Regions from separate parts of the Rhizobium sp. SG2393 genome, predicted to be linked through region 3. Evidence: riboswitches for the same ligand, from Rfam matches in the RefSeq annotation. Region 3 holds a riboswitch; each other region holds the start of a gene.
The links. A riboswitch is a leader RNA that binds a small molecule or an ion and turns the genes downstream of it on or off. The one in region 3 is predicted to bind cobalamin.
Positions count from the first base shown of each region.

Region 1: it holds a riboswitch for cobalamin, as region 3 does, so the genes downstream of both, ACED18_RS13185 (aromatic ring-hydroxylating dioxygenase subunit alpha) here and bluB (5,6-dimethylbenzimidazole synthase) in region 3, are expected to answer to the same signal.
Region 2: it holds a riboswitch for cobalamin, as region 3 does, so the genes downstream of both, ACED18_RS08040 (energy-coupling factor ABC transporter permease) here and bluB (5,6-dimethylbenzimidazole synthase) in region 3, are expected to answer to the same signal.

Region 1 covers NZ_JBHGAP010000005.1:98,527-106,143, reverse strand. Annotated here, with positions in the region: gene ACED18_RS13195 (L-threonylcarbamoyladenylate synthase) at 1-596, opposite strand, end outside; gene ACED18_RS13190 (DUF6656 family protein) at 954-1,562, opposite strand; cobalamin riboswitch at 1,939-2,158, shown strand; gene ACED18_RS13185 (aromatic ring-hydroxylating dioxygenase subunit alpha) at 2,299-3,543, shown strand; gene ACED18_RS13180 (2Fe-2S iron-sulfur cluster-binding protein) at 3,546-4,622, shown strand; gene ACED18_RS13175 (caspase family protein) at 4,643-6,298, opposite strand; gene ACED18_RS13170 (BA14K family protein) at 6,538-6,999, shown strand; gene ACED18_RS13165 (PilZ domain-containing protein) at 7,473-7,617, shown strand, end outside.
Region 2 covers NZ_JBHGAP010000001.1:1,694,438-1,702,054, forward strand. Annotated here, with positions in the region: gene ACED18_RS08015 (M20 aminoacylase family protein) at 116-1,282, shown strand; gene ACED18_RS08020 (Lrp/AsnC ligand binding domain-containing protein) at 1,290-1,826, shown strand; gene ACED18_RS08025 (energy-coupling factor ABC transporter ATP-binding protein) at 1,833-2,666, opposite strand; gene ACED18_RS08030 (energy-coupling factor transporter transmembrane component T family protein) at 2,663-3,403, opposite strand; gene ACED18_RS08035 (energy-coupling factor ABC transporter substrate-binding protein) at 3,413-3,703, opposite strand; gene ACED18_RS08040 (energy-coupling factor ABC transporter permease) at 3,709-4,377, opposite strand; cobalamin riboswitch at 4,426-4,659, opposite strand; gene ACED18_RS08045 (serine hydrolase domain-containing protein) at 4,753-5,898, opposite strand; gene ACED18_RS08050 (histone deacetylase family protein) at 6,175-7,206, opposite strand; gene ACED18_RS08055 (extracellular solute-binding protein) at 7,570-7,617, opposite strand, start outside.
Region 3 covers NZ_JBHGAP010000001.1:728,581-736,197, forward strand. Annotated here, with positions in the region: gene ACED18_RS03470 (DUF2865 domain-containing protein) at 6-1,100, shown strand; gene ACED18_RS03475 (hypothetical protein) at 1,186-1,512, shown strand; gene bluB (5,6-dimethylbenzimidazole synthase) at 1,591-2,361, opposite strand; cobalamin riboswitch at 2,622-2,837, opposite strand; gene ACED18_RS03485 (NAD+ synthase) at 2,879-4,567, opposite strand; gene ACED18_RS03490 (LTA synthase family protein) at 4,841-6,832, shown strand; gene ACED18_RS03495 (hypothetical protein) at 7,112-7,617, shown strand, end outside.

The DNA.
Region 1 (7,617 bases), on a different contig from region 3:
TCGAGGCCGCCGGGACGCAGCAGGCGGATCCGGCCATCCTCCACCTTCACGATGGTCGATTCGAGCCCGACCACGCACGGGCCGGCATCGAGGATCAGCGCGATGCGGGAGCCGAGATCGGCGTCCACATGCGCAGCACTCGTCGGGCTGATCCGGCCCGATGTATTGGCGCTCGGCGCCGAGAGCGGCCGTCCAAGGGCCGCGATCACCCGGCGCGAAAAGCCGTCCGGCATGCGCATGGCAACGGTGTCGAGTCCGGCCGTGGCGAGAGGATGGATCGTGCTGGTTTGCGCAAGCGGCAGAACCAGAGTCAGCGGTCCCGGCCAGAAGCGCTCGGCAAGCTGTCGGGAAAGCGGATCGAACACGGCATGCTGCTCGGCCATGGCGAGATCGGCGACATGGGCGATCAGCGGATTGAAGCGCGGCCGGCCCTTCACCTCGTAGATCCGGGCGACAGCCTCCGCCTCCGTCGCATCGGCTGCCAGCCCGTAGACGGTCTCGGTGGGAATGGCGACCGGCAGCCGGCGGCCGAGCACGTCGAGCGCGGCGGCAATCGCCTCGTCCGGGTCGCGTCTCACATCGATGATCCGTGCCATGCGTCGCACCTGCTAGGCTTCAAGGGGCGGGCGCCGGAAAGCGCGTCCCCGGTGGCATCGGCGTCTGCAACCCGCACTCCGCAGCGCGAACCCCTCTGCCGTCAGCGGCGCCAATCGCCACCGTCGTCATCCTCGGGCTTGCCCCGAGGATCCACAGCCAGGGATGCGGACGCCGCGTGGACCCTCGGAACAAGCCCGAGGATGACGGAGAGAGCGGATGCAGAGCGCACCAATCGGGGAGCACCGCAAGGCGCCCTTTGCACCATCACCTAGCGCATTCGAGGACAAAGAAAAATGCCAAAGACTGAAAAGGGAGCCATCCGCTCCGCACCGCCCGCGGGCGGGTGCGAGGCAATTTCACAGCGCCTTGACGATCTTGCGCAGTTCCTCGTTGCGGGCGCCGAGCAGCAGCACGTTCTTCAGCGCTTCCTTGGGGTCGTGGGTGCGGAAGAGCAGGCCGTTCGGCCGGAACCGGCGATTGATCGTGAAGTCCTTGCCGGTCTCGCTGGCCTCGGTGGCCACGGCGAAATACATGCGCGAATAGGAGAGGCTGACGCGGCGGAAGAACTGGTCGTCGGCCTCGCCGATATCGGCGAAGAAATTGGCGAGGTAGAAGGACCAGGTGATGTCGCCGGCGCTGCCGGGAAAGCGCGTGCGCGCCGCCGTCACGTGGCAGTAGCCCAGGTGCGGACTGTCGGCCAGCGTCCGGTGAAAGATGATCTTCGGAAAGCGGATCGCCTTGTGAAAGCCGTTCAGCCGCGCACAGGTGGTCTCGCCGGCCGTTTCCAGCCGCTTTCCGGTGCGCGCCGCCACTTCGCTATGGGTCAGGTAGCGGCGTTCCTGATGGTTCCAGTCCTCCGGCGCGCGGTCAATGCGGCCGGTGCGCAGGAACTCGGTATAGATGGCGCGGCCAACCCGCGCGGCCTTCGACTTGGAGGCGTTGTCGTAATATCTGAGCTTGCTCATGCTCGTCGTCATCCACAACCACCGGCCGCATTCCGTCGGCCACGATGCTCCAATGTTAGAAGATGCAAATTAACGAGGCCTTGCCAGCCGCCCCGCGCGGCTGTGGTAACGTCAGTTGGCCATCACCCAATCATGCGGGCATGGTCCGAGGCTTGCGTGGCAGCCGCGGTGCCGCGTCACATGGCAGGACTATCGTCGCAATCGGCTGTTTCTGCGGCATATGCCCATCTCTTGAGCGCGACCTTGCCCGCCGCGTGCGCAGCGGAAAAAACCCGCCATTTGAACCGGTTAGCCGTGGCGATCAAACATCTCGCAGCCTGTCGTCAAAAGCGTTGGGCTTGGCGCAATCAGGATATTGCGACGCCTGCCTCTGCGATTAGATGGAGCCATTCGAGGTGCCGCCCCGAGGGAGGGCGGAGAATTGGGAAGCCGGTCAAAAATCCGGCGCTGCCCCCGCAACGGTAGCAGAGCACGACGAACGGCAGGAGGCCACTGGGATCCCCGCAATCAGCGGATGACCTGGGAAGGCGCCGTCCGGGTCCCCACGAAGGGACGGCTCTGGAGCCCGGAAACCAGCCTTGAAGCGAAACGACCGGCTGCGGTGGGCGGCTGGAGCGGCGGATGCTCCATGCCCGGAGCCATCCCACTGCTCCGCCTTCCTCCAGGCCAAGACGAAGAGATCACGCCCCGGACCGGCCCGTGCCGTTTCCGCCGGCCAGCGAGGAATGACGACATCATGACGATCCGCGGCGACATGCTCCAGCGCCTCAAGGGCCGCAAGCCTGGCTACAGCCTCGAACAGGCCTTCTACACCGATCCCGATTTCTTCAAGATCGATCTGGAAGAAGTCTGGTACAAGGACTGGCTCTTCGTCGGCCATGACTGCGAGGTCGCCAAGCCCGGCTCCTATTTTACCCTCCAGGTCGGCGAATACCCCGTCGTCATCGTCCGCGACCGTCAGGGCGTGATCCGCGCGTTGCACAATTCCTGCCGCCATCGCGGTTCGCGGGTCTGCACCCAGAAGAAGGGTACCTCGGCCAAGCTCGTCTGTCCCTATCACCAGTGGACCTACGAACTCGATGGCAAGCTCCTGTTCGCCCGCCAGATGGGCGAGGATTTCGACAAGACCACCCACGGCATGAAGCCGATCGCCTGCGAGACCGCCGGGGGCTACATCTTCATCAACCTTTCCGAACGTCCGATGGATTTCGCGCCGATGCGCGAGATGATGGAGCCCTATTTCGCGCCCCATAACCTCAAGGACACCAAGGTCGCCTTCGAAAGCACCATCATCGAGAAGGGCAACTGGAAGCTCGTCTGGGAAAACAACCGCGAGTGCTACCACTGCGCCGCCAACCATCCGGAACTCTGCCGCACCTACCCGGAAGCCCCGACGGCCACCGGCGTGCAGGGCGCCAAGGACGATCCGGTGATTGCCGAGCACTGGGCGAAATGCGAGGCCGCCGGCCTGCCGAGCGAATTCCGCATGCACCCGACCGGCCAGATGCGCGTTGCCCGCATGCCGCTGATCAATGATGCGGAAAGCTACACCATGTCCGGCCGCCCGGCCGTCCGCCGTCTGATGTCGGATCAGGTCACGCAGAGCCACATCGGCACGCTGCTGCTCTTCCACTACCCGACGACCTGGAACCACGTTCTGACCGACCACGCCATCACCTTCCGCGTGCTGCCGCTCGGACCCGAGCTGACGGAAGTCACCACCAAGTGGCTGGTCCACAAGGATGCCGTCGAGGGCGTGGACTACAATCTCGAGGAACTCACCCACGTCTGGACCGAAACCAACGACCAGGATCGCCAGATCGTGGAGGAAAACGCTTTCGGCATCCGCTCCCCGGCCTACGAGCCCGGCCCTTATTCGCCGGAACACGAAGGCGGCGTCATGCAGTTCGTCGAATGGTACACGACCTTCATGACCCACCGCCTGCAGGGCGAAACCACCTCCATCGCACGGGTTGCCTGACCATGACGATTGCGTCGACCTTCCGCCATTTCGACGAACTCCAGCCGTTCAACGATCGCCAGCACCGGCTGGAATGCATCGCCGTGACGGCGGAAACGGCCGACGTGATGACCTTCGTGTTCAAGGCCGACAAGCCGGGCTGGTTCCGTTACCTGCCCGGCCAGTTCGTGACGCTGGAACTGCCCGTCGGCCCAGAGCCGGTCATGCGCACCTACACGCTCTCCTCCACGCCCTCGCGGCCCTTCACGGTGGCGGTGACGGTAAAGGCTCAGGCGGGCAGCATCGGCACGCGCTGGATGTTCGAGAACCTGAAGCCCGGCATGTCGCTGAAGGCCTTCGGCCCGCTCGGCGACTTCACCTTCGCCCGCCATCCGGGCGAAAAGTACCTCTTCGTCTCCGCCGGTTCCGGCATCACGCCGATGATGTCGATGACCCGCTGGATGGCCGATTGCGCGCCCTTGAGCGATGTCGCCTTCCTCACCTGCGCCCGCACGCCGGGCGATATCCTCTTCCGCTCCGAGCTCGAAAGCCTCTCGGCCAACATGCCGAACCTCTCGCTCGGCTTCGTGGTCGAAGGCCACCAGCCGCGTGATGGCTGGCACGGCCTGCGCGGCCGCATCGATATCGAGAAGCTGAAGCTGCTCTGCCCCGATTTCCGGGACCGCACCGTCTTCTGCTGCGGCCCGGAGCCCTTCATGCGCGGCGTCAAGGGCGCGCTGGAAGCGAACGGCTTCGACATGGGCCGCTACCACGAGGAAAGCTTCCAGCCCGCAGCCCCCGAGCCCGTCGTGCTGCCGGAAGGCGAGCCGGGCGCGCCCGCCGCCATCGTCAGCTTTTCGCTGGCCGGCAAGGACGTCGCCTGCGCGCCCGGCCAGACGATCCTTCAGGTCGCACGCGCCCATGGCGTGCGCATCGGCGCGGCCTGCGAAGGCGGCATCTGCGGCACCTGCCGCGTGATGAAGCTCTCCGGCGAGGTCGAGATGAACCACAATGGCGGTATCCTCGATGACGAGATCGAGGAAGGCTACATCCTCGCCTGCTGCTCGCGCCCGCTGGGTGCGGTCACGGTCGAAGTGTAAGGCAGGCGGTGGCCGGCCGTTTAGAGCGGCCGGCAATCGAGGTGCAGTTCCGCCTCGCGCACCGACTGGCAGCGCCGCAGCACCTTCTTCGGCTTCTCCTGCACCGTCTCGGTCTTCTGCTCGACCACGACAGGCCGTGTTTTCTCGATCACCTTGCGCACCGGCGTCGTCTGCCGCTGCTGGATGACGGTCTTGGTCCGCTCGCGAATGCAGATGCCGGCGGCAGACAGGACGCGGCCGGCGGGGCAGGTGCGCGCCACGCAGACGCCGTTGCGCTCCCGTTCTCCAACGCCGCAGACAAGCGGGCAGACCCGGCCCGGCACGCTGGCAAGTGCTGCCAATAGCGCCTCGGACGGCGTCTCGGCACCGGCGGGAAGGGCGCGCTGCTTGCGGTAGGCGGCAAGGGCCGCCTCCGACTGCGGCCCCCAATGGCCGTCGGCCCGCGCCATCAGGCAGCCCGCACCGCGCAGCCGCTCCTGCACGTCCCGGATCAGGGTCGTATTGACCAAGGGTTCGGCGGGAACCGTGACAGGCAGCGCAAGCCCGGCCTCCGGGGCGGGGGTGATCGCCGCCACCTCCGAAGCCTTGCCGGCGGCGTCGGTCGCGGCCTGCTCAGCTATCTCGCCGGCCTTTGCCGCGTCCCCGGCGGCCTTGTCGGTAAGCGCTAGTGCCGTTTCGGGCGGCGTTGCGGTTTCAGCGACAACAGGCGTTCCGGCCTCCAGCGCCGCCAGCCGTCGCGCGGCAATGCCGGCAAAGGCGCAGGTGGGGAAGCGCTGCAGATGCTCGCGGTAGAGTGCTGCGTCGTTCTCACCGGAAATGGCCTGCCAGTGCAGGGCGGCGTCTCCACAAGGGTCGGCGGGCGTAACGGCACTCTCCGCCACCGGCGGCTTCAGATAGATGCTCACCCCCGGCAGCCGGCCATACTCGAACGGCGTCTGGCGACCCTTGGTACGCTCCTGCACGCGGTCGGCGATCTGCCGGAACATGAGGTTCACTTCCAGCCCCGGCGTTTCCAGATAGTGCAGCAGCGCCTCGGTATAGGGGCTGTGGCCGCTGTCGGCATCGCCGTCATCGGCCGTCGTGCCGGCGGCCGCGGCGTAGCTCACCAGCATGCCGGGCTTCGGCTCGACGCGGGCAAGGCCGCGCCCGATGGAGCGCTCGGCCCGGCTGGGCTTCATCGTCGCGGCAAAGGGATTGTTGCGGCATGCGTCGAGCAACACCAGCCGCAGGCCCTTCACGTCGGTGATCGAGGCGAGGATATCGGTGAGGCCCACGGTCTCGAAGCCGATGCGCCGGTCGGTCGTCAGCCGCGCATCGGTGGGGATCAGATAGTTCTCGCCGTCGAGTTCCATCCCGTGCCCGGCATAAAACAGCACGGCCTGTTCCGCCCCCGTCGCATGGTCGGCGAAGTCGGCAAGCGCCGTCTCGAGCGCCGCCTTGCCAAGGTCGGTGCGCAGCGTCACCGCAAAGCCGAGCCGTGTCAGCGCTGCCGCCACCGCCTCGCTGTCGGCAATCGTGTTGCGAAGCGGCGTGGCATTGCGGTAGGCGGCATTGCCGATGACAAGGGCAACGCGCCCTTCGGCAAGCGCCGCGTGCGGCACGGCAAGGCACAGCAGCACAAGGAGGCCGGCGAGACTGCGCAGCAGAGCCGTCCCGCCCGTCGAATGGCCTGCCATCCCGTTTCTCTTCCGTCCCGCCACGCGCGCCCCCCGGCGTTCCCCCGCCATTGCCCAGAGTTGCCGACTTCGCGGCGCAAGGCAAGCGGCCGACCTCTGCCGCTTGCATCCTTGCGAATGACGCGTGGGCCGGCACGAAAATTCGCCGCTCGCGTTTCCGTGATGGACGACGAACGGAACATCGGGCCGAGCCGCGCGTTTCAGCGCCATCACAAGAAACACGTGCAGGGAGTGACATCATGCTCGCAGTGACCAAGAAGTGGATCGCAATGGCCGTGTCGGCCGTCGTCGTCGCGTCGGCCGCCGTGCCCGTCCAGGCAATGCCCATGAACGTGCCGGCCCCGGTGACGGCGTCGAGCGGCAGCCAGGACAATCTGGTGCAGCAGGTACAGTATGGCCGCGGCTACTATCTGCGCGGCGGTCGCCACTACTATAATGGCCACCGTGGCTATCGCGAATATCGCCGCGGCTACCGCCAGTATAACGGCTGGTGGTTCCCGCTCGGCGCCTTCGCGGCCGGCGCGATCATCGGCGGCGCCCTGAATGACGGTCGCCCGGTCTATCGCACCAACCGCCCGGTCCGAGTCGGCGGAAGCCATGTTGCCTGGTGCCAGAACCGCTACCGGTCCTACCGCGCCTATGACAACACCTTCCAGCCCTATAACGGCCCGCGTCAGCAGTGCTACTCGCCCTATAGCTGAGAGAGCGGCAACCGCAGAATGATCTGGAGAGAAGGGTCGGGACATTCCCGGCCCTTTTCGCATGTGCAAAACGCAACTGCATCAATTCGCACTGATTATTTAAGCGTCGTGTAATTTTTGAAGCTTATAGAAAAGCCAGTCCACAAGGCATGACGCCTTGCTTTCGATCCTCTATTGAAGCGACCGGCACCGGAGCGACGCCTGAACCCGAGGCTTCGCCCTTTGAACCTGCCCGTCGAGGCTCGCTGGCTGCGACAGGACACCTGTCCGCGCGGCTTGGATCATTCAGGAAACCGCGGATTTACATGCAGGCGCGCCCTCTGGCGCCCGCAGCCCTGCACCTGTGCCGTGTCTCACGAGAGCGGATCTTTCGCCTGACGTCAGAGCGTCGCGGAAGACGACGCGCCGCAGGCCGCCGCGTGGCGGATGATGGCGCCATCGTGCACGCCCGGCCTGCTGATTGGAGTGATGTGATGGGAGAGATCCCGAGAAGTTCTCCGCGCCGCCGCATGCTGAAAGGCGTGAAACTGGTCATGAACGGCGGCCATTCGACGATTGACGCCATCCTGCGCGACGTGTCCGGGACGGGCGCTCGCATCAGGGTCGAGAACACCATCT
Region 2 (7,617 bases), 970 kb from region 3:
AGGCCGTATTTAGCCTATATGGCAGGGGGATGGCAAAGCCATTCCCGCCCCGACACGCGGCAATCCCTGCCGCTTTCACGACCAGACGCCGCAAGCCCGGACCAGGACAAAGACGATGCCGATCTTGAACAGAGCCGCCGAACTTCAGGAAGAAGTCACGCAGTGGCGCCGCCATATTCACGAGCGGCCCGAACTCCTGTTCGACGTGGAAAATACCGCCGCCTTCGTGGAAACGAAACTGAAAGCGTTCGGTGTTGACGAGATCGTGACCGGCATCGGCCGCACCGGCGTCGTGGGCCTGATCCGTGGCACCAAGGGCGATGGCCCGACCGTCGGGCTTCGCGCCGACATGGACGCACTGCCCATCACCGAGGTCACCGGCAAGCCATGGGCCTCCACGACACCAGGCAAGATGCACGCCTGCGGCCATGACGGCCACACCGCCATGCTTCTGGGTGCGGCGCGCTATCTCGCCGAGACCCGCAATTTCAAGGGCGCGGTCGCCGTCATCTTCCAGCCGGCCGAAGAAGGCGGCGGCGGCGGCAATCTGATGGTCAAGGATGGCATGATGGAGCGCTTCGGCATCACCGAAGTCTACGGCATGCACAACATGCCGGGCATGCCGGTCGGCCATTTCGCCATCCGCAAGGGGCCGATCATGGCCTCGACCGACGAATTCACCATCACCGTCACCGGTCGCGGCGGCCATGCGGCCCAGCCGCACCGCACCATCGATCCGATCGTCGTCGGCGCGCAGATCGTCACCGCCCTCCAGACGATCGCCTCGCGCACCGCCGACCCGCTGGAATCGGTCGTCGTCTCCGTTACCAAATTCAATGCGGGCTTTGCCCACAACGTCATTCCCGATGTCGCCAAGATCGCCGGCACCGTGCGCACGCTGAAGGCCGCGATGCGCGATCTCGCCGAAAAACGCCTTGGCGAGGTCGCCACCGGCATCGCTTCCGCCTGGGGCGCCACCGCGACGCTGAACTATGTGCGCAACTATCCCGTGACCGTGAACCACGCCCGCGAAACGGAGTACGCCGCCGAGATCGCGGCGACGATCGCCGGGGCGGAAAACGTCAATGCCGAGGTGGAGCCGATGATGGGCGGGGAGGATTTCTCCTACATGCTCAACGCCCGCCCCGGCGCCTTCATCTTCATCGGCAATGGCGAGACGGCGGGGCTGCACAATCCCAACTACGACTTCAACGACGAGGTCATCCCGCACGGCATTTCCTACTGGGTGAAGCTCGCCGAATCGCGGCTGGCGGCGGCCTGAGACAGCGATGGCACGCAAACCGGCAGGCGGGCCCCGCGACGGACAGCGCGCATCGACAGCCAAGGATGCGGTGGAGGCCACAGCCGACCTCGACCGCACCGACCGGCGCATCCTCGACATCCTCCAAGCCGACGGGCGCATCACCAATCTGGACCTCGCCGACCGCATCGGCCTCTCCCCGACCGCGACCAGCGACCGGCTGCGGCGGCTGTTGAAGGATGGCTACGTCTCCGGCTTCGGCGCGCGGCTCGATCCGCACAAGCTCGGCTTCGGCCTGCTGGTCTTCATCGAGGTCATGCTGGACAAGACGACGCCGGAGGTCTTCGACCAGTTCGCCGAGGGCATCCGCCGCGCGCCCGCCGTGCTCGAATGCCACATGGTCGCCGGCGGCTTCGACTATCTCGTCAAGACCCGCTTCCGCGACATGAACGCCTACCGCAATTTCCTGGGACAGGTGCTGTGGACGCTGCCGGGCGTGAAGGAGACGCGCACCTATGCGGTGATGGAAGAGATCAAGAACGACGGGCCGTTGCCGCTGACGTGATGCGGCTCAGGCGGACGCGCCGCCGCCGATCATCGCCAGAAGATCGGCCCGATCCCGTGGCGCCGCATCGGCGGGTATCACACCCGCCGCCTTCAGCCGCTCCACAATCTCGTAGACGATCGGCGGTCGAAGCCCGGCCTCCGCCAGAAGCGCCGCATCGGCAAACACCGCCTCCGGCCTTCCCTCCCGCGCCACCCGGCGGCCCGACACGACGGCCACGCGATCGGCAAAGCCATAGGCGGCCTCCATGTCGTGCGTGGCGACGACGAGGGCCGTGCCGGCTGCGGCCAGCGCCGACAGCACCGCCATCAATTCCTCCACCCCGGAGGGATCGAGGCCCGCGGTCGGCTCGTCCAAGAGCAGCACGTCGGGCCGCATGGCGATGAGCCCGGCAATCGCCACGCGCTTCTTCTGGCCGAAGCTCAGCATGTGGGTCGGCCGTGCCGCCAGCGCCGTGATGCCGAGCGACGCCAGCGCCTCATCGACACGGGTGCGGACCTCGCCGGTGGAAAGGCCGAGATTCATCGGCCCGAAGGACACATCCTCCACCACCGTGGCGGCGAAGAGCTGGTCGTCTGGATCCTGCAGAACGAGGCCGACGCGGGCGCGCAGGCGCTTGAGATCGGCCCTGCCGGTGCCGACCGGTGCCCCATCCAGCAGGATCGTGCCGCGATCGGGTTTCAGCGTGCCGTTCAGGGTCAGGAACAGCGTGGATTTTCCCGCCCCGTTCGGACCGAGAAGAGCGAGCTTCTCCCCGCGCCCGACCGAAAGCGAGGCGCCGTCAAGTGCGACGCCGCCGCCCGGATACGCATAGCCGATGTTGATGGCCTGGAGGATCACGGCAGCACCCCGCAGACAGCCGCCACCAGCGCCAGCCCCGCCGCAATGGCGCCGAGCCGGACGCGCGAGGCCGCCGTTTCGGCCGAGAGGAAGGCAAGCCGCCCGTCATAGCCCCGCGCCGAAAGCCCGCGCTCCAGCCGTCCGGCCCGATCCAGCACGCGCGGCAGAAGCGCCGCCAGCAGCATGCCGCCGCTGCGGATGCGCCGGCGCCAGCCCACATCGCCGAGCCGGCCGGCAAGCGAGCGCTGGCCGCTTTCCAGACAGTCGAGCGCCAGCCAGATGATGCGGAACATGACCATCGCGATATCGCTGATGTCACGGTTGAGGCCGAGCCGCTGCAGAAACTGCAGGATCGCCGTCAAGGGCGTGGTCAGCGCCAGAAAGAGCAGCGCCGAAACGCACGTCGCGCTCCGCAGCGCCACGAAGGCGGCAGCGGCGATCGTTTCTTCCGGCGCGAGCGTGACGAAGGGCGCGGCGGCGGAAACGGACAGCGCCTGCGCCAGCGTTCCCGCCAGAATGAAGAGCCCTGGCACCCTTGCTGCCCGCAGAAGATCGCAAGCGCCGACACGCGCGCCGAGAAGCGTCACGGACAGAACCGTTGCAAAGAGCAGCACCTGCGACGCAGGCGAGTGGAAGGCGAGCGACAGGCCCATGCAGCCGAGCGAGAACAGGAGCTTCTCTCCGGCCGCCTTCTGTCGCCAGCGGCCGGTCTGGGCAATCCGATCAATGTCACGCATGGCTTGCGATCAGGGCTTGTCGGCGGTGCGGGCAGGCGCCGAGCGCCGCCCGAAATAGAAGCCGACGAGGCCGGCGCCAATCGCCGCCTGCAAGGCAAAGAGCAGGCTTTCGATCTCCCCGCTTGGCGGCTCCCAGAGCGGGCTGGCCCAGGGCTTGTAGTCCGGCCGGATCTCGCCGATCAGCGCCTCGGCCTCACCGTCGGAGCCGGAAAACGCTGCGTCCCCGCCGTGGTGGATGACGAGCGGCAGGATGGCGAGGCCGACGACGGCGGCCAGCATCAGAAGATTGCGCTTCAGCATGGGCGTCAGGCCTTTCCGGAGAGGATGTTGAGGGCAAAGAGTTCGCCGCGGCTGTAGCGCTGCAACAGGTTGAAGACGACGACGGTCAAGAGTCCCTCGCTGATGGCGAGCGGCACCTGCGTCGGCGCAAAGACCGCGAGGAACTTCACGGCAGCGCCCGCAACACCCGAAACCGGATCGGGGAAGGCGGCGGCAAGCTGCAGCGCCGTCACGCAATAGGTGGCGAGATCGTCGAGCGCGGCGGCAAAGAAGATCGCGAGCGCGGCGGAAGCCCCCACCCGTTGCAGCCCGTGGAACAGGCCATAGGCGACGAAGGGGCCGACGATCGCCATGGAAAACACGTTAGCGCCGAGCGTCGTCAGCCCGCCATGGGCGAGCAGCAGGGCCTGGAACAGCAACACGATCGTGCCGAGCACCGTGGTCACAGTCGGGCCGAAGAGGCTGGCCGCAAGACCGGTGCCGGTCGGATGCGAGCAACTGCCGGTCACCGACGGGATCTTCAGCGCCGAGAGCACGAAGACATAGGCGCCGGACGCCGCCATCAGCATCTTCGTCTCGGGCTTTTCCCGCATGAGCCGCGTGATTCGCCGGGCGCCATAGACGACGAAGGGCGCCGATGCCGCGCCCCAGAACAGCGCGTGCGAGGCCGGCAGAAAGCCTTCCATGATATGCATGTCGATCTCCCTCTCCGCGCCCACCGCGCGGGACAAGTTGAAGCCGCGCTTGCGGCGATCCTCGAGGGCAGGTCTCCTGGCTTGCGGGTCTTTGCCGGTCATCCGCCTTATCAGCCCGGATGCGTGTGCTCGCGCGGGGCCAATGGCATGTCGGATGGGGCTCGCCGCTCACAGTTGCGGGGGCAGCTGCGGTTTCGGTCCCTGATGGGTAGTCCTCACCGCATTCCCTTTTCATCCGCCCTCCCGTTCGGGTCAGGCGGAACCTTCGAAGGCATGATGCGCCGGTCAGCACCGGCGCGTCCGGAGTCGTAGGACGAAGCGGGGCCGAAAGCAATCGCGATCTGCGCTTCGCCCCGTCGCAAAACGATGGGTGGCTCAGCCGTCGCGGCACACCCGGCGCAGCGCCGCGATGATGGCATGGTCGAGGGCAAGATCGCTCGGCATCTCCTGGCTGGAAAGCTTCACGGCCACCGAACCGGAACGCCGGTCCACCCAGATCCACTGGCCGTGAATGCCGATCGCCGCAAGCTCGCCCTCGCCCGTCTCGTACCAGTAATTGCGATAGCTGCCGCCGGGGAAAAGCTGGGCCTGATCGCCATTCGCCCAGGCGGCCCGGCTGCCTCCCGTCAGGAGATCATCGATGAAGACGGACGGGACGAGCCCGCGACCGCCTTCCAGCACGAGTTGGCCGACGCGCGCGAGATCGCGTGCCGTTGCCGACATGCCGCCCGCAGCCCGGGCCGCGCCCAGCGGGTCCACCGTCACCGTCGCATCGCCCAGCGCCCCGAGCGGCTTCCAGAGCGCCTCGGACAGGAAGGTCGCCCAGCGCTGCCTTGCAGCCCGCTCAATGGCGATCCCGGCAAGATCGGTGTTGGGAGAGCGGTAGGAATGGCGTTGCCCGTGCGGTTCGGCTAACCGCGGCAGGGTGATGAGGAAGGATAGCATGTCCTCAACCGGCGCCCCCTCCAGCCGCGGCGCCCAGCCCATCGAGCGGCGATAGCGGATGAAGGCGCCCTTGGTGTCCAGATAGTCCTCGGTAAAATCGAGGCTGATCTCCATGTCGAGGAGCTGCTGAAGCGTTGCATCCGCATAGGCCGAGCCGGCCGCCTCCGGGATCAGCGAGAGGATCGGTTGGCCAAGATCAAGCCGCCCCTGCCCCACCAGCACGCCGGCCATCAGCGCCGTCACCGATTTCGTCACGGAAAACATCAGATGTGGCAGGCCGGGATCGGCATGGGGCGCCGTCCATTCCGACACGATCCGCCCGCCGCGCATCAGCACGAAAAGATCCGTGTTGCTCTGCGTCAGGAAGGTCTCGAACGTCGCCGGCCGGCCATCGGTGCCGGTCACCGCGACATCGGCGACAGGTCCGAGCGGCACGGCCGGCGGTTCCGCCTGCCGGTTGCCGCGGATCAGCGCCACGGGCACGAATTCGCTGACATGCTGATAGGTCCAGCGCGTGGCGGGAAAGGTGCGCCAGTTGGCGAGCGTAACGGTACGCCGGTCGAAGGTGTCGGTCATGGTGTGGGTCTCCTCAAGACAGTGTGTGATAGCCGCTGCCTGAAGGCGCAGATACGCGACGGTGCGCGGTTTCCTGGGCTTGAAAGCGCGTCAAGGGCAGCCTTCTCCTCCGTCATGCTCGGGCTTGACCCGAGCATCCAGGCGGCGAGCGCCGTGGTCGAGGCGTGGATCCTCGGGTCAAGCCCGAGGATGACGGAACCGGGTGGGGCCTGCGCCGTCGCCGGAACCGCGCATCACGCGACACGGTGGCCGTGCATTCCACCCGCCAAACCGCCCTCACGCCCCCTCGAAGCCCGTGAGCACGCCGACCGCGTTGACCCCGATCTCCGCCACCGCATAACCGCCTTCCATGATGAAGAGCGTCGGCAGGCCGAGCTTGCGGATGCGGGCGCCGATCTTCGGGAAGTCCTCCGTCTTCAGCTTGAACTTGGAGATCGGATCCTTCTCGAAGGTATCGACGCCGAGCGAGACCAGCACCACCTCCGGCCGGTAGGCGAGCAGCTTGCCGCAGGCATCGTCGAGCGCCGCCGACCAGGTGTCGAAACTCGTGCCGAAGGGCATGGGATAGTTGAGATTGAAGCCCTCACCTTCCCCCGTGCCGCGCTCGTCGGCATGGCCGAGAAAGTAGGGATATTCCTGCATCGGGTCGGCATGCAGGTTGATGACCTGCACGTCGGCGCGGCCATAGAAGATTTCCTGCGTGCCGTTGCCGTGGTGATAGTCGACGTCCAGGATCGACACGCGCTTCGCGCCCTTGTCGATGAAGGACTGGGCGGCGACGGCGGCGTTGTTGATGTAGCAGTAGCCGCCCATGAAGCCGGCGCCGGCATGGTGGCCCGGCGGGCGGCAGAGCGCGAAGGCGGCACTTTCGCCCGCCTGGATGAGGCCCGCCCCCGTCAGCGCCACATCATGCGACGCCTTGATCGCATCCCAGGTGCCGGCTACCATGCCGCAGCCGCCATCGAAGGAATAGTAGCCGAGCTTGCCGTCGATGAAGTCAGGGCAGACATCACCGCGCAGTCCGCGCGTCGGCCAGGTGAAGGGCAGCGCCGTGCCGGTCCGCCCCGCCGCCGTCCACAGATCCCAGACGGTCGGCAGGAAATCGAGATAATCCTGCCGGTGCACCCGCGCGGCGGTCGAGAGGTCGAAGTCTTGCGGCTCCAACACCGGGCCCAGCCCTTCGGATGTCAGGCGCTCCAGGACGTATTCAGCCCGCGACGGCATCTCGAAGGCAGGCACGATGGCGCCGGCGACGAGTTCCAGATTGTTGGCATGGCCGGCATGGCGCGGCGAAAAGACGGTCTTCATGATAGGTCTCCTCCGGGACGGGAAAACGGCGCGTGCCTGGCGCGGGGGCCGGTGCGATTGGCAGGGACTGCCCCCTCGCTCCGTCATCCTCGGGCCTGTGCCTCCATCCTCCGCACGCCCCTCACCCCGTCACCCTCGCGGCTATTTCGCCGTCATCCTCGGGCTTGACCCGAGGATCCACAGACGGGGACGCAAAGGCCGCATGGATCCTCGGGTCAAGCCCGAGGATGACGTCTGCGGGTGGAGATGCCGTCGAAGCACAAGCTGGCTTGACGACGGGCCTAGGGATGACTGAGCAGGGTGCGGTTCGCCAACAGCACGGGCCCCGCGCTTGCCGCACGGGGCCGTTCTCTCATCCGGTTGTCACTTCTGCAGTTCGGTCCAGATCTTCGTGTAGAGCGCCTGCACGTC
Region 3 (7,617 bases):
TGCCCGTGATCGCCGCGTCGCGCATCGCCCTCATCCTGTTCCCGCTGCTGGCCGGTGCCGAAAGCGCCCATGCCGCATCCGCCGTGTGCGAGCGGCTTGAGGCGCGGCTGGCGGGCCTGCCGAAGGTCGTGAGCAATGCCGAACCCGTCGCCGTGACCGACATGGCCGGTGGCCTCTCCCGCCTCAACCTCGACCTGCGCAGTGCACGCATCGAATTGCGCCGGCTCGGCTGCTCGTCCGGCAGCATCATTGTGGTGGGTGGGCCGAACGAAGAGGCCTGCGCGGCGCTCGAAGGGCGTGTCGCGGGCCTGGAGGCGGAGCTGGGCGCCTTGAAGGAACGCCGCCGGGCCGCCAACGGCATGGACACCGAGGCCACACGCGCCATCATCCAGTCCGCGCTGTTGAGCAACGGCTGCAACGAAACCCAGGCGGATGTGATCGAGGCGTCGTCGACCGGGGCGACCGAGCCGCGCAACATCCTGAAAGACCTGCCCGAGATCGACGAGAACGTGCCCTTCATCGGCGGCGAGGGATCGAGCGTCCTGACGATTCCCGGCAGCCGCCGCGGGCCCTATCGCACCATGTGCGTGCGCACCTGCGACGGCGCCTTCTTCCCGATCACATCGGACGCGACGCCGGAGGATTTTCCGCGCGATGCGGCGGCCTGTTCGGCCCGATGCCCCGGGGCCGAAACGGAACTTTATTACCATAACCTCACGACCGAAGAGAGCGACCAGATGGTCTCCGCGACCACCGGGGCGCCCTATTCCGATCTGCCGAACGCCTTTGCCTACCGCACCCGCGACCGCGCCGGCGCCGCACAGTGCGGCTGCCAGCTGCCAAAGACGGCGACGCTCAGTGGCGAGCCGGAGGACGGGGCAGCGCAGCCGTCGAAGGCCGAGACATCGAAGGTTCAGACATCCAAGCCCCTGCCGGCGCTTGCCGAAACTCCGCTGCGCGCCACCACCCAGTACGAACGTCCCTACGACCCCAAGAACACCCGCGTCCGCGTCGTCGGCCCTACCTTCCTCCCCTCGGAAGAATCCCGCATCGACCTCAAGAACCCGGCCGGGCCGGGATATCAGCCGGTGCAGAACTGAGGGATTGGGGCGCAGCCAGAACCGCAAACGGGCTTTGTAGCAGCGCGATTTCGCGCTATCTTCGCACGACAGTCGGAGACAGGCGATGACGACCGAAACCATCAGTCTCGAATTTCTGGCGCGTCAGGCAAAGGTCCAGATGGACGAAATGCGCCTGATCCGCCAGGAAATGGCAGGGTTGCGCAATGATATGGCCGGTGTACTGCGCCTCGTCACCGCAAATTATGAACTCACCCGCCGTGTCGAGCGACGCGAGACGGAACTGCGCGACGACATCGAGTTGATGATCAAAATGGAGATCGGCGGCTCTTTCGCCAATGTCCAGACGGCAATGGAGCAATCCCTTGCACGGATCGAGAGGCAGGTTGTCGAAGTCGCGGAACGGGTCGATGAACTCGAAGACAAGCCCTGAGATTTGGAGCACGACCGCGGGCTGGCCCGATAGCCGCGGTGCTCCCGTCCGTCCATCCGATGCCGACTGCGGAGCGTCTCATCCCCCGAACAACGCCGTCCCCGCACCCCATCCCTCATCGCTCACCAGCTCCTCGAGCGGCAGGCGCTGGCGCCAGCCCTTGATGGCGAGTTCGGGTGCGTCGTAGAGGGTCCTGACGTGGCCGAGGCAGAGCCAGGCGACAATGCGGACATGATCGGGAATGCCGAGAATGGCTTTCACCTCCGCCTCGCGGAAGATCGAGACCCAGCCGACGCCGATGCCTTCCGCGCGGGCGGCGAGCCACAGGTTCTGGACGGCGCAGACGGTGGAATAGAGATCCATCTCGCTCTGGTGCGTGCGGCCCAGCACGACGCGGCCGCCGCGGCTCGGGTCGCAGGTGACGCAGAGATTGACCGGCGCCTCGCGGATGCCTTCGAGCTTCAGGGCGCGGTAGCGGTCGCGGGCGCCGGCCTCGAACATGGCCTCGGCTTCCGCATTGGCCGTGGCGAAGGCGGCATGCACCCTCGCCTTCACGGCCTCGCTGGTGACTCGGATGAAATTCCACGGCTGCATGAAGCCGACCGATGGCGCGGCATGGGCGGCGGCGAGCAGGCGGCGCAGGAGTGCATCGTCGATCGGTGTGGGCTCGAACTGGCCGCGCACGTCGCGGCGTGTCTCGATGGCGCGGTAGACGGCGGCGCGCTCCGCCGGATCGAAGGGGCCGGCGGCATGGCGATGGGATTGCCAGGGGTCGCAATCCGGATCGAGGCCGGGATCAGAACCGGCATTCGCCACGCGTCGTGCGGCATCCCCGTCGGCGGTCGCCAACGCCCCGGCAAACCCGGCATGATCGGCCTGGACGGTCGCTTGTCCATGATCCGTCGCCGTAACACTCGTGCCCGGCTGCACGCTCCCTGAGCCGGCACACCGGTCGCCAAAGCTGTCCATCATCCTCATCCTCCCCTTGAGCGGATGCCGGCGATCGACCATGCCTTGATGCATGCTGGCGGACGACCGGTCTCGAGGACGCCGGCCCTGTCAGAGCCTCGCATCCCGCCGCAAACCAAGCGTCCCGCCGTCCATACGGGTCCGCTCCATGGTTATCAGGCCGGTCTTCTGACTTCGCGGATCAACCGACGCCCTCGCCTTCCCGATATCAAGCGATACCAGTGGCTTCTGGTGAAATCCTCAGATTTCACCCGAGGGGCCGTCCCCGCTGACAGCGTTGGGCACGTTCCGGACTTGCACCGGATTCCCGATTCTCCCCGACCTCAAGCCGGGGCACCTGATGGCCGGGACTTCACCATTTGTGCTCACGCTTTGCAAGAGGCGCGATCGTGGCGCGTCACCGGTCGCGGAAGCGGTTCGTGATCGGGTAGCGGCGATCGCGGCCGAAGTTCTTGCGGGTGATCTTGACGCCCGGTGCGGACTGGCGGCGCTTGTATTCGGCGATGTAGAGCAGGTGCTCGATGCGATGCACGGTCGCGACATCATGGCCGCGCGCGACGATCTCGTCGGTGCCCATCTCGCGTTCCACCAGGCATTCCAGGATATCGTCGAGCACCGGATAGGGCGGCAGCGAATCCTGGTCGGTCTGGTTGGGACGAAGCTCGGCGGACGGCGCCTTGTCGATGATGTTGATCGGGATCACCTCGCCGGAAGGACCGAGCGCGCCCGCCGGCACCGCGCCGTTGCGCCAGCGCGAGAGGGCGTAGACCTGCATCTTGTAGAGGTCCTTGATCGGGTTGAAGCCGCCGTTCATGTCACCGTAGAGCGTGGCGTATCCCACCGACATTTCCGACTTGTTGCCCGTCGTCACCACCATGGAGCCGAACTTGTTGGAGACGGCCATGAGGATCACGCCGCGCGTGCGGCTTTGCAGATTTTCCTCCGTGATGCCCTCTTCCGTTCCCTCGAAGAGATCGGAGAGTGCCGAGGAGAAGGCATCGACGGGTTCGCCGATCGGCACGGTGTCGTAGCGCACGCCGAGCGCCTTCGCGCAGGCTTCCGCGTCCTTGAAGGAATCCGAGGATGTGTAGCGGTAGGGCAGCATGATGGTGCGCACCCGCTCGGGCCCCAGCGCATCGACGGCAAGCGCCGTGCAGATGGCCGAATCGATGCCGCCGGAAAGGCCGAGCACCACGGATTTGAAGCCGTTCTTGTTGACGTAGTCGCGAAGCCCCAGCATGCAGGCCGTGTAATCGGCCTCTTCCGCTTCCGGGATCGTCGCGATCTCGCCCGGCTCGCAGACCCAGCCATCGGCGGTGCGCGACCAGTCGGAGAAGGCAAGGCAGGGCTGAAACTGCGCAAGCTGGAAGGCAAGGCTCTTGTCGGCATTGAAGGCGAAGCTCGCGCCGTCGAAGACCAGCTCGTCCTGCCCGCCAAGCTGGTTGGCGAAAAGGATCGGCAGGCCGCTCTCGATCACCTGGCGCAGCACGACCTGATGGCGCACATCCACCTTGCCGCGATAATAGGGCGAGCCGTTCGGCACCAGCAGGATCTCGGCGCCCGCTTCGGCCAGCGTCTCGCAGACGCCCGCATCGTTCCAGATTTCCTCGCAGATCGGCACGCCGATGCGCACGCCGCGAAAATCGACCGGACCGGAAATCGCACCTTCGACGAAGACGCGCTTTTCGTCGAACTCGCCGTAGTTTGGCAGATCCACCTTGTCGCGCACATGCAGGATGCGGCCGCCATCGAGAACGGCGGCACTGTTGTGGCGACCCGCCTCCCCCTGTCGCGGCAGGCCGATGATGAGGCCGGGGCCACCATCGGCGGTCTCGGCCGCCAGCGTCTCGAGCGCCGCCCAACAGGCTTTCAGGAAGGCAGGCTTCAGGACAAGGTCTTCCGGCGGATAGCCGGAAAGGAAGAGTTCGGTGAGGAGCAGCAGATCGGCGCCGCCCTCGGCCGCCTCGGCGCGTGCCCTGCGCGCCAGCGCCAGATTGCCGGCGATGTCGCCGACCGTCGGGTTCAACTGCGCGACGGCGATGCGCAGGCGGTCCGGCACAGCAGACGGGGAAGCGGAAGCGGTCATAGGCGGGCCCTCTCGGTCGGGATAGCGATCCGTTCGAGGTGCCATTTAGAGCATCCCGACGGAAAACGAAATCCGTCTCGGCGCCGTGATGTCGCGCGGGGGGTGAGGCAACCCTGCGTGACCGAAATGCCAGGTCAATGGGGATTGGCAAATGTCAGCGCGCCCGGACGCTTGACTTATTCATGCGCCATTCAACATGACATCTCTATGACAGTAGCATGACACTGACGTGACGCCAGGATGACAGCCTCGCTGCAAACCTCCGGGCACGCGATGCGACGCAGGCGGAAAAGACCGTCTGCCGGAGACAGACTGGAGACGATCTTGGCGAGTATCGACACGGCAGCGACCCCGCTTGTGGGCGCCCTTCGCGGCGAAACGACGGTCCTCCTCGGCCGCGATGCCGCACGCATCGATGCAGCCTTCAGCATGGTCGCCACGCTTCTCCTGTCGCTCTCGCTTGCGCTGCTCCTGACCGCCGGCATCGAGATCGTCCAGCGCGGCTCCTTCGCCGAAACGCTTGCCTATTTCGGTGATCCGATGCGCCCTGCCTGGGCGACCGTCGGCGTGTTCATGCTGCTCTTCCTCGGCCTCGACGGCATCTTCGGCCGCGCCCATTATGCGAGCCTCGTGCTGGCGCCGGTTGCGCTCCTGCCGGCGCTGATTTCGAAGCAGAAACAGATCTATCTCTCCGATCCGCTCTACCCGACCGATTTCCTGTTCGGCCGCCAGATCATGGAACTGATGCCGGTTCTGGTGCGCGACCGGCCGGGCACCGCGCTGGCGATCGCCATCGGCATCGTCGTGGCTGTCGTCGGGCTCGGCACGCTCCTGGTCTTCGCTTGGCGCCGCTTTCCGCGCCTCAGCCGCCGCGAGCGCATCGGTCGCCTGATCTTTGCCGTGCCGCTCATTGCCGGCTTCGTGCATATCATGGATTTCAACCAGTTCTCCTGGCTGCGCGACCGGCTGAACATCATCCCCATCATGTGGGACCAGACGGAAAACTACCGGCATAACGGCTTTTCCATGGCCTTTGCGCTGAACCTGCCCATGGCCAATGTCAGCGCGCCTGCCGGCTACATGGGTGACGCGATCAACGCGATCGAAAGCCCGGTCGTGCCTGCCGGCACCACCCATCGCGGCAAGCCGGATGTGATCGTGATCATGAGCGAGTCGCTCTTCGACCCGACCCGTCTGCCGAACGTGACCTTCTCGGCCGATCCCATGCCCACGATGCGCGAGATCCAGTCCGGCAATGTCATGTCGCCGGAGTTCGGGGGCATGACGGCGAACGTGGAATTCGAGGCACTGACGGGCTTTTCCAATGCTTTCCTGCCCTATGGGAGCATTCCCTACCAGCAGTATATCCGCGACCCGATCCCTTCGCTTGCCACCTTCTTCAAGGGCGAAGGCTATGTCTCGCGGGCCATCCATCCCTTCCAGAGCTGGTTCTGGAACCGCTCGGCCGTCTACAAGGCCTTCGGTTTCGACACCTTCCGCTCGGAAGAAAAGCTGCCCGCGATGCAGAAGCGCGGCATCTTTACCTCCGACGAGGCGCTGACAAAGGAAATCATGCGCCAGGCCGACCAGATGGAAGATCCGTTCTTCTTCTTCACCGTGACGCTGCAGGGCCACGGCCCCTACGAGCCGAACCGCTATGCGCAAAACACGATCAAGGTGGAGGGCAACCTGCCGCCGGCCGACCGGCAGGTGCTGGAGACCTATGCACAGGGCGTGAAGGAAGCCGACGACAGCCTGAAGATGCTGATGGACTGGGCGAAAGAGCGCGACCGCGAGACGATCATCGTGCTCTTCGGCGATCACCTGCCGCCGCTCAACACCGTCTACCCCAACACCGGCTTCATGCCTGACGTGACGGCCAGCCGGAAGGGCCCGCTCGACGTGATGAAGCGCACCCACGAGACGCCTCTGATCGTCTGGTCGAACAAGACAGGCCCGGTGCGCGACCTCGGCACGATCAGCCCGGCCTTCATCTCCTACCAGACGCTGAAGGCGAGCGGCTACGAACATCCCTATTACACGGGCTTCCTCGGCCGCGTCTTCAACGACTACCAGATCGTCGACCGCTTCATGCTGGTCAACGGCAAGGACGAGATGACGGCGGACTGGGCGCGCAGCAAGGACATCCCGGATGTGGTGCGCGATTACCGCTTCCTTCAGCACGACATGATGTTCGGCAAGCGCTACGGCACGGAACGCTTCTTCCCGACCCATGCGGACCTCTTTCCTCGCCCGCTTGGCTGACGGACGGCCGTAAGGATCAGAAAAGAGAATGAATAACGGCCCGAGGCACCGGTGAGGATCGCGAGATCGCCACCGATGCCTCGGGCTTTTTTTCCTTGGCGGCACACGGAAAGAGGGTGCCAACGGCCCACCCTGTCACGCAGGAAACAGCGTCCGGGGCCCTTTGTGATCACAGTGTCATGGTCGGACCGAATAAGTAACGTCCGGCTATCGTTCACCACTGTTGAAAGCCATGCCCCCGCCCCGGCGGCCCGGCATCACATTCGGGACCCTGACGCGATGCACGCCCCTGTATCCTCTGCACTCGTATCCTCCGCTTCTTTCACCGCGACCCTCACCGCGCCGCACGCCATCGGATTGGCAGGCACGACCACGGGCACGTTGACCGGCACACTCACGCCCACGCTGGCGGCCGGCGGCTCGCCATTCGCCTCGTCGTCCGCCCATCCGGCAAACACTTGCGCCGGAACGACGCTTGGCCAGGCGGCAGCCTTCGGCCCTGCCGTTGCCGATGGCGGCGCGCCAGATCGCGATGCGGTGCTCGCCCATCTCGGCCTCGTCGCACGCGGCACGATCGGTCTTCTTCCGCAGTTTCCGCGCCTGCGCCGCCTGATGGGTTCGCAGCAGCGATGGCTTCTCTGCCAGGCGGCCTTTGCCCTGCATCATGAAGCCGCGCAGGCGGGCGAAGAGACCGAGGCTGTCCCGGGCCTCACGGCAGGTCATCTGCTTGATCTCATTCTCGAATACCACGCCGCCAGCCGCAACACGGTCTCAGCCTTCGTGCA